Regions from separate parts of the Paenibacillus sp. SER-28 genome, predicted to be linked through region 2. Evidence: riboswitches for the same ligand, from Rfam matches in the RefSeq annotation. Region 2 holds a riboswitch; each other region holds the start of a gene.
The links. Region 2 has a riboswitch for cyclic di-AMP ahead of ACUYLD_RS01560 (hypothetical protein). Riboswitches for the same ligand answer to the same signal wherever they lie in the genome.
Positions count from the first base shown of each region.

Region 1: it holds a riboswitch for cyclic di-AMP, as region 2 does, so the genes downstream of both, ACUYLD_RS08950 (3D domain-containing protein) here and ACUYLD_RS01560 (hypothetical protein) in region 2, are expected to answer to the same signal.
Region 3: it holds a riboswitch for cyclic di-AMP, as region 2 does, so the genes downstream of both, ACUYLD_RS23675 (3D domain-containing protein) here and ACUYLD_RS01560 (hypothetical protein) in region 2, are expected to answer to the same signal.

Region 1 is NZ_JBRECM010000002.1:736,621-739,900, forward strand. It holds gene ACUYLD_RS08940 (ABC transporter substrate-binding protein/permease) at 1-688, shown strand, start outside; gene ACUYLD_RS08945 (amino acid ABC transporter ATP-binding protein) at 675-1,397, shown strand; cyclic di-AMP (ydaO/yuaA leader) riboswitch at 1,632-1,801, shown strand; gene ACUYLD_RS08950 (3D domain-containing protein) at 1,808-2,476, shown strand; gene ACUYLD_RS08955 (polysaccharide deacetylase family protein) at 2,675-3,280, opposite strand, start outside.
Region 2 is NZ_JBRECM010000001.1:331,240-334,519, reverse strand. It holds gene kdpA (potassium-transporting ATPase subunit KdpA) at 1-1,308, opposite strand, end outside; gene ACUYLD_RS01565 (potassium-transporting ATPase subunit F) at 1,461-1,538, opposite strand; gene ACUYLD_RS01560 (hypothetical protein) at 1,722-2,117, opposite strand; cyclic di-AMP (ydaO/yuaA leader) riboswitch at 2,233-2,401, opposite strand; gene ACUYLD_RS01555 (glutathione peroxidase) at 2,868-3,280, shown strand, end outside.
Region 3 is NZ_JBRECM010000015.1:81,339-84,618, forward strand. It holds gene rnmV (ribonuclease M5) at 1-170, opposite strand, end outside; gene ACUYLD_RS23675 (3D domain-containing protein) at 317-1,465, opposite strand; cyclic di-AMP (ydaO/yuaA leader) riboswitch at 1,737-2,019, opposite strand; gene ACUYLD_RS23680 (TatD family hydrolase) at 2,221-2,991, opposite strand; gene ACUYLD_RS23685 (HD domain-containing protein) at 3,034-3,280, opposite strand, start outside.

The DNA.
Region 1 (3,280 bases), on a different contig from region 2:
CTCTGCAGATCGACAGGTTTCTTCTAATAACATCGTAGATATTTTTTGGAAATACCGCAGTTTTTACGCTACGGGTATCGGCTACACTCTGTTGCTGTCTGCACTCGGAGTCCTGTTTGGATTTATCATTGGTCTGATCGTATCCTTGCTGCGGATGAGCGGTATACGCATCATTGAGTGGTTAGGTACCACTTATGTGGAGATCCTGCGTGGCACACCTATGCTGGTACAACTCATGATCATTCACTACGGGGTTGCTTTGACGCTGGGTGTCAATTTTACCCCACTCCAGTCTGGTATAATCACATTGTCTCTGAATAGTTCAGCATATCTGGCTGAAATTTTCCGGGCAGGTATCCAGGCAGTAGACCGTGGACAGATGGAGGCTGCTCGTTCGTTGGGTATGGGACGCGGTAAAGCTATGCGTCATGTCATTTTGCCGCAAGCGTTTAAATCTATTTTGCCTGCTATCGGTAATGAGTTTATTACGATCATTAAAGAATCCTCCATTATTTCGACCATTGGGATGGTGGATATTATGTATCAGGCCCAGGTCATTAAGAACATCACCTACGAAGGATTAAGTCCGTTCGTAATCGCAGCCGCTATTTATTTTGTAATGACATTCAGCTTGTCTAAGCTGCTGGGTTTATGGGAAAGGAAGTTGAGAGCCAGTGATCACCGTTAAACAACTGCGTAAATCGTTCGGTAAGAATGAGATTTTAAAAGGCATTGATATAGATATCGCCAAAGGTGAAGTCGTCGTCATCATCGGCCCCAGTGGTTCGGGGAAGAGTACGTTTTTGCGTTGTATGAATCTGTTGGAACAGCCTACAGACGGGGAGATTTTATTTGAGGGCGAGCCGATTACAGCTCGTGGCCATAATATTAATGTAACCCGGGAGAAGATGGGGATGGTGTTCCAGCATTTTAATCTGTTCCCGCATAAAACAGTGTTGCAGAACCTGACACTTGCCCCAACACAGGTTAGAAGACAGTCAGGGAAGGAAGCGGAAAAAATTTCGCTAGAACTCTTGCGTACCGTAGGGCTTGAGGATAAGAAGAATACCTATCCGAACCAGCTATCCGGAGGACAGAAGCAACGTATTGCGATTGCGCGTGCTTTGGCCATGCAGCCGCATGTAATGCTGTTCGATGAGCCGACTTCTGCATTGGACCCTGAAATGGTTGGAGAGGTTCTGGATGTAATGAAGAAGCTCGCCGAAGGCGGCATGACAATGGTAATCGTGACGCATGAAATGGGCTTTGCCCGCGAGGTAGGCGATCGAATTATCTTTATGGATAACGGTCAAATTGTGGAGCAAGGTACACCAGAGCAGGTATTTGGCACTCCAAGCCATGATCGCACCCGTGATTTTCTTGCCAAAGTATTGTAAGGAAGTGCTGATATAATCTATAAAAAAAGTCCTCCGTTTGACAGAGGGCTTTTTTTCTTTTTGTCACCATTTCCCTATACTTTCGTAACAAATATCGATTTGTTGATGACAAAATTGTAACAAGTGTAGTATGATGTTCAAGGTTCCCAACATTTTCATGCGGATAAGGTTACAAAATTGTGATAATATGCAGTAAGCCAAAACTTACCGGGACAGCATGTGGTTATGACAACCGCTTAAGCTGGGCCCAAACTATGGGAAGTGCGGGGGACGTAACAACGGCAGTCATTCCGATACGTCATAAAGACGATGTGGAATATGCCTAGGGGTGAATTGCACAAGCATAGGGCTTCTCCTGAGTCCGAATCCGACAGCTAACTTCGCAGGCATAACAGAGGAGGTACATATCTTTGAAACATCTAAAACATATTGGTAAAACGATGAAATTTGCGGTGCTTGCCGCAGCTATTGCAGGGTTGGCACAGACAGCTGGAGTAGCGGATGCTGCTTCGCTTCACACTGCCAAAGAGGGCGATACCTTCTTTTTGCTTGCTCAACGTTATGGAGTATCGGTAGACGAGCTAACGAAGGCGAACCCAAACATTGCTTCCAACAATATATATGCAGGTCTGCAAATTAAGGTGCCTGGCGAAAAAAGAGTGAAGGCAGCTTCGGATTCGAAGCCGCAGCTTCTTACGGAGAAAGCACCAGCGAATGAGGGGCCAACGATTGAAGCGTGGGGCAAAACATTCAACTATAGCAAAATAGTTGACGTTAAGGCTTCAGCGTATTCTGCCGCAGCCGACGAGAATGGTAAATGGGGAGCAGTGGACTACTACGGCAATCCGCTTAAACTAGGTACAATTGCGGTAGACCCGAACGTCATTCCGATGGGCACGAAAGTGCTGGTTACAGGCTATTCCCACCCAGGTTTGCCGGATCATTCTTTTGTAGCTGTCGCTCGCGATCAGGGTAGCGCCATTACAGGAAAGCGGATTGATATCTTTATTCCTGGCAACAAATCATTTGTGAACGACTTTGGATTTCAAAATGTGAAGCTGTACGTTATTGATAAATAGCATTGTACGTATATACGGTTTAATTAAACATAATATATATTATGTAAACTTAATGCCTGTATCCTACCGCATATAACTAGGTCGGACTCTTATCAGGTCTTATCCATAAAAAAGGCTGTCTTGACGAGCAGAAAACTTCTGCTGGTAAGACAGCCTTTTTACGTTGCTTTAGCTTGCAGCTCAATCATAAACATATGGTTATTTCCGTTCCGATGTGTGGAGTAGCCGGGGGACTGTCACAAATTTGTAGCCCTTAGCTTTTAGAGAGTGAATTAGACCCGGCAGAGCTTGGACAGTGCCTTGCAAGTTGGAACTTTGACCTCCACCTGCGTGCATTAAAATAATAGAGCCAGGCCCGGTAGCTGGGATCACATTGCGTTGAATTTGTGTTTTACTTAATCCCTTCCAATCGAGAGAGTCTACATTCCAATTGACAATCATATAGCCATGACGACGTGCCCATTGGATTTGAGGCTCCGTGATTTCACCGTAGGGTGGACGAATCAACTTGGGGCGAAAACCTGCGCTGGCTTGTAAAATACGTTCTGTTTTTGTAATCTGGTTGCGAAAGCGTTCTGGTGTGGCCTTCCTAAAATCCGGATGAGTATAGGAATGGTTTCCTATAGCATGGCCTTCACGGATAATACGGCGTATGATCCCCGGATGCTTTTCCGCACGGTGACCGACGATGAAAAAGGTGGCTTTGATGCCATTAGCGTGTAATACGTCCAAAACCTGCGGCGTATACCTAGAATCGGGCACATCATCAAAGGTTAGGGCAATTTGGCGGGTGTGTGGGCCGCA
Region 2 (3,280 bases):
AAATGCAAGTGCAGTTGGGGCGAGAATGAGAAACGGATGTACCAAAATGGCAATCGCGATCAGCTTCATTTCCTTACCTTCAATTTTCCTTCCCATAAATTCCGGAGTTCTCCCGACCATCAGTCCGCATATAAACACACCCAGAATCGCATACATCAGCATATTCATCAGCCCGACACCCTTGCCGCCAAAAATGACGTTTAGCATCATTTCTCCCAAAGCAGCCATACCACCCAGTGGGGTTAGTGTATCATGCATATTATTGACCGAACCTGTTGTTGCCGCTGTTGTGACCGCAGTGAATAAAGCCGATTGTCCAATGCCGAAACGAACCTCTTTCCCTTCCATGCTTCCCTGAGAAGCATCCACACCCAGTGTCTGGATTAACGGATTACCTGTCTTCTCAGACACATACGTAATGGATAGAAAAATAAGAAACAATACCATCATGGAGCTAAAAATAATCCAGCCCTGCTTACGATTACGGGCAAACAATCCAAAGGTATACGGCAACGAAGCCGGCATTACCCACATTGCCAAAATTTCCAGCACGTTCGTCCAAGGACTTGGATTTTCAAAAGGGTGCGCAGAGTTAGCTCCCGCATAACCACCCCCGTTTGTCCCCAAATGCTTGATGGACTCCAGAGAAGCAATGGGTCCCATAGAAATCTGCTGCTGTGTTCCGCTCAGCGTCGTAATATCCGCCGTAGGCTGTAGCGTCTGGGGTACCTTCAATCCAACCAGCACCAGCGTAAGCACAAAGGCCAGCGGCAGGAAAATTCTTATAATGGCTTTAATAAAATCTTGAAAGAAATTGCCCATTCCTTCACCGCGCCGCGTCAATCCTCTCATAAAAGCCGCAGCAACCGCAAAACCGGAAGCAGCCGAAGTGAACATCATCATCGTGACGAACGCCATCTGTGTCAGATACGTAAGCCCGCTTTCTCCGCTATAATGTTGGAGATTCGTATTCGTCATAAAGCTGATTACCGTATTAAAAGCTAGTGATGCTTCCATATTACTGTTTCCAGCCGGATTACCGGGAAGCATTCCCTGTAAACGCAACAGCAAGTAGCTGATTGCCACAAGCACGGCGTTCGTAGCAATGAAACTCATAACATACGTAGTCCAACGCATGCTCTCCACTTTCTTCAAGCCTACTACCTTATAAATCAGCTTTTCTGTTCTGCCAAAAATCCGATCCGTCCGATTGGGTTCATTCGAGAATACATGATACATATATGTACCCATTGGCTTTACCAAGAGCAGCAATATAACGATCACAATTCCAATTTGAAGCAGCTCCATCCTTTATTCCTCCTTCAAAATGCTCCTGCGTTTGGAACAACAGACCTGCTTCCAGAGCACCAAACGTGTGCACACGTTTGCGAAAACCTGCTACCTATGATGCTTAATATTCATGATCTGTTGTTCCCGCCCGCTCTATCCCCTATAGCTGACTAGAACTTTTCAGGGTTCAGGAGTGCGTAGATTAAATACATAAACACAATAGCCGTAAGCCCAAGTATAACGATCATCCTCTTCGTCCTCCTTTAGAGGTCTGCGCATCACACCAGCGTACAAACAGCAGTATCACTCCATAACTCACAGCCATGACGAGCAGCATGTATATATCCATCATGTTTATACCCTCCGTATCGGTCCTCAGATCGCCATTCCTATTTCATCATAAAATCATAAAACAACTATGTTATAAGTGCTTATCCGTTCAGCAGAAAACCCACCTCTCCGTTCAATGTGTAGATCACATGGTCCGCTCCCAATCCTCGATAAATTCCTTGTGGATTACAGCCGTGCGTAATAACATAGATCGATTCCGATGTTAGCGGCCGACATATTTGCAGGAAACGGCAAGTCAGATTCAAGCTGTTCTCGAACAAATACACACTACCAATTTCTTTTTTTGGAAAATTCCATTTTCCCGCTTGCATGGTATTGATGCGGACAATGTGCTCCACACCCATTTTCTTGAGCTGTCGTTCCTCCTGGGCGCTATTCGTCAGAACTGCAAACGCCAATTTTTTGAAAATAAGCAATTTCACAAAACTTCTGCCCGCTTCATTCGGTGCAGTGACAATAATTAACCGACCTTCCATCAGTAGCTCCTCTCCCGGTATAAAAAGACAACAAAAAGAAGCCGAAGGAAAAAGGCTTTCCTCCGGCTTCTTACATATCCATGATAAAATAAACCATGGCTGCACACGGCGGTTTGTTGCCTCTCCCTGTACGCTTACGAGGTTAGCTGTCGGATTCGGACGTGAGAGTCGCCCTATTTCTGGCACTTGACCGGAAAATTCACCCCCATGAGACACACGGCAAGCCGTACAGTCTCGATTGGTTCCCCCGCTTTTGCAACTGCAAAATTTAGCGCTATAGACATTTCGTTGTTGCTTCATTCAAGTTAATTTGAAATTACGTCTTGAATCATACACCCGCGCATGGAAGACTGTAAAGCTCAACTGCGGGGTTATAAATCGGCCTTTAGAGCATAGAAGATTAATAATAACGCTTACAATACAACTATGCTACTCACAGCTCCTTCAATCTCTGTTTTTCATCCCTTTTTGAAAATGACAAGCATGTCAATATTGGCGTAGGGTAGAGCCTTTTTGACCTTTTTTTGTAAAACGAGAAGAAAATACGCTATATGTACCAGCTAAACACCGATTGAACCCGCTTTTATAAGAAGAAACACCTTAATTCGCTCCATTTGCAGTGCGATTTACTGTTTTGAACAAAATACGAATTTACAGCGGCTAAAGGCTTAATACAGCTTTTCCAGACTTGCAACCTTACTTTGAATTGCTTACAATTTAATTGCTGAATATTGAATGAGGAGAGATACTATGACCGTTTATGAATATGATGCGCAAACCCTGCAAGGGAAACCAATTCCGTTATCCACATATAAAGGGAATGTTCTGCTTATTGTGAACACAGCCAGCAAATGCGGGTTAACCCCCCAATACAAAGCGTTACAAGAGCTATATGACCAGTACCATGAACTGGGGCTCGAAATTTTGGGATTTCCCAGCAACCAATTCGCCAAACAAGAGCCAGGTTCCAGCGAGGAGATTTCCGAGTTTTGCCAGATCAATTATGGTGTTACCTTTCCGATGTTCGCCAAGACAGATGTCAATGGCGATCAAGCGCACCCCTTATTTCGCTTCCTGACCCAAACAGCTCCGGGGGTACTAGGGTCCAAAGCGATCAAATGGAATTTTACTAAATTCTTAATTACACGAGAAGGTAACGTATT
Region 3 (3,280 bases), on a different contig from region 2:
TCGGGATCGGTTAAAATGATGACCCCCCGCCGCTCCTGCGCCAATGCAATTTTACGCAGCGTCATTTTATTAATGGCGGAGCCGCCAGTTTCTATCGTATCCGCTTCAACAGCGCGGCGAATGGCCACCGTATCATCCCGGCCCTCTACCACGATCACTTCCTTGATCATTTGCGTTTCCCTCCACTGCTACACAGCAAGCTATATTTATCTTTCCCTGCTTTTGAAAACAAAATAAGAAGAGGATATCCTCTTCTTAGCATGGCATAACTATGTTGTTAATACTATCGCATTGCCCTCAACATACACAACCTGTTTTAGTTGATTTCAGGCTTTACCGGTCCGATAACATATACGGTTTTACCGTGCTTACGACCAAATTGGTTGGCTCGGCTCAAACTCTCATAATACACATCGATTTTGTGGCCTTTAATCGCGCCACCGGTATCCTCCGCACGACGGAAGCCCACCCCTTCGATGTACACCCACCAGCCGATTGGAATTATACTCGGATCGACCGCGATGGTGCGTCCTTCCGTGACACGTGCGCCGGATGCAGTACGTGTACCGATACCTGGCTCCTGTGAGGAATACGCCGTCATGGAGACATTTTGTAAAACTTTGCTATATTTAAAATTTACGCCTGCTTTACGGACAGCACTGCCCGAACTAACCGTTGTTGCCTTAACCGCATCATTGGGACCGACGGAAGCAGCAAGAACGACCGGTTTTTTCTTCGTTCCTACCGCAATGACTTTATCCACACGGTTCTGTGCAACTTCCTTGTTAACCAGCTGTTTGGATACCAACTTTCCATCATGATATACCTTTTGAACGTGCTGGACGACCACACCCGATTTGCCGCTTTGAATGACCCGATTATCGCCTTTATAAAGACTCGGATCGGCCGTTTTGATGACCTGATAAGGCACCTGTTTTTTCTGTTCGACCTGCTGTTTCTTCACACGGACGATTTTTATGTCCATGTTAGACGAAACAGAGGCATCCAACGCAGGATAAACTTTATCCGTTGATGATAATTTATAGCCCGAGGTACGAATGGCACCTTCTACTGTATTTTCTGTTGTGTACAGCTTTTTCGTCTCATTGCCTGAAGATACTTTAACCTGATTGGCACGTTTAATGACTACGCGATCGCCATCCTGTATTGCTCCATTTAGCGGCATGGAAACTGTATCATGCGGCTGAAGTGAAATGGAATGCTCGCTCAGCAAATCTTGAAGCTTGGATTCCCGGGTTTCTACCGCAGACGCCTTGCCATCGATGACAAAAAAGACTTGTTTTTTAGATTGCGTGTACATCAGAATTGAAATCATAATCGTTAGCGCGATTAGAAAAATAGCAACCAAAGCAGCCTGGCGCACATTCTCTTGCTTCCAACGCAATACGTAAGACATGCTGGATGAGCGTGACTCATGGGTATCCTTTTTCTGGAAAATGCCCATTTCCTCCGTCCTCCTTACATAGCCCGCCGTCTGGAGTAAGACATAGTTGAGATTTGACGTGACTATAACAGATTTTCTACAAGACAAGCCCAAACTACGACTGTCCTGCACCATGTACCCGTCTTCGCGGCATGCTGTCCTCCCCTGTTTAACCACAGTATGATGACAGATTTTCTTTTATTCACAACAAAAAAAGCCAGAGAAAGAGACTAGAGAGCTCTTTCGTGGCTTCCGGCATGTGTGAATATGCGGGAAAACTCATGCACGAGATGGCTTCTCTCTTGTTACGCTTACGGGGTTAGCTGTCGGGTTCGGACGTAGAGAGTCGCCCTAGCTTGGGTCAACCGCTCATGGCGGTCGCCTTCACATTCACCCCGAAGACCCAGAAAGAAATCGAAATACGGCTCCTCCACCTGTTCAATCCCATCCGGGAAAAGAATTTAGGTCGAGCCGGCTGGCGGAAGAGACGTTCCCTTCTTGCACATACGCCGGACGTACTGTAAGCCATATCGGTTCCCCCGTTCCCTGTAAAAGGGACTCAGCGAGACTGGTTCATGAAATGACTTGTTGATGTTTACATTCAAACAACAATTCACTGAAAAGATGATATCCTGTTTCTATGCATGTTGTAAAGCAGGTTTCAAGTACATTTTTTAAAATATTCGGTTAAAATATTGTAATATTCTCGAGTTTCCTGCAACAAATTCATGATTAGCTTCGTCTATCTCTTTATTTTGATCGATTTCTTCACTTTTTCATTGAATGTCAAATCGTTCCAGGGCATTTCGGGTCGTTATTGACACTAATTCCTCCACTGTAATCCCTTTGATTTGGGCTGCAGCCTCTGCTACCAGTCTCACATGTGCAGACTCATTTCGCTTCCCACGAAACGGATGAGGCGTCAGATAGGGAGCATCAGTTTCAATGAGCAGACGGTCCAGCGGCACCTGTGCGAGCACCTCTTTTGGCTGCTTGGCATTTTTGAACGTTATTGGACCACCGAAGGAAAGGTGAAATCCCATATCCAGCACCATTTTGGCTGTCTCCCAGCTACCCGAAAAGGAGTGCATGACTCCACCAATCTCACTCGCTTTTTCCTCGCGCAAAATCTTAACAATATCTTCATGTGCATCCCGGTTATGAATAACAATAGGCATCTTGAGCTCACGAGCCAGACCAATTTGATTTCGAAACACCCGATGCTGCACATCCTTCGGTGATGTATCCCAATAATAATCCAGACCGATCTCCCCGATGGCTACAACCTTTTTATGACTGCATAACGATGCAATCCATTCTAAATCGCCCTCCTGCATTGTAATAGCATCCTGCGGATGCCATCCAACTGCTGCATAAATAAAATCATACGTCTCGGCCAATTTCATGGTGGATGGAATGGTCTCACGATTAAATCCGATATTGATCATCCGCGTTACTCCTGATTCGACAGCACGTGCTATAACTTCTTCACGATCTTCGTCAAATTGTGGCGCATCCAAGTGAGTATGAGTGTCGAATAAATCCAAGGTTTACATCTCCTTTTTTTACTTACATTTCTATATAGTTGTCTATTCTTTGACAAAATAATTCCTTATTTCGGCAGGAAGCCTGTCTTTTACCGCGTTCAATTTATTCTGGGGAAAATACATATGATATTTCCCACGGTGAATACCACTTATTGAGCGCACAATTTCCGAAACTTCGGATATTTCACTCACCTCGCCCTGACGTCCAAGCAGTAAAATCTGGTTGTCCGTCGAGCCACCCTGCCGAAACACATCATAAGGAAGATCTGTCGGAAAATCAATTTCAAAA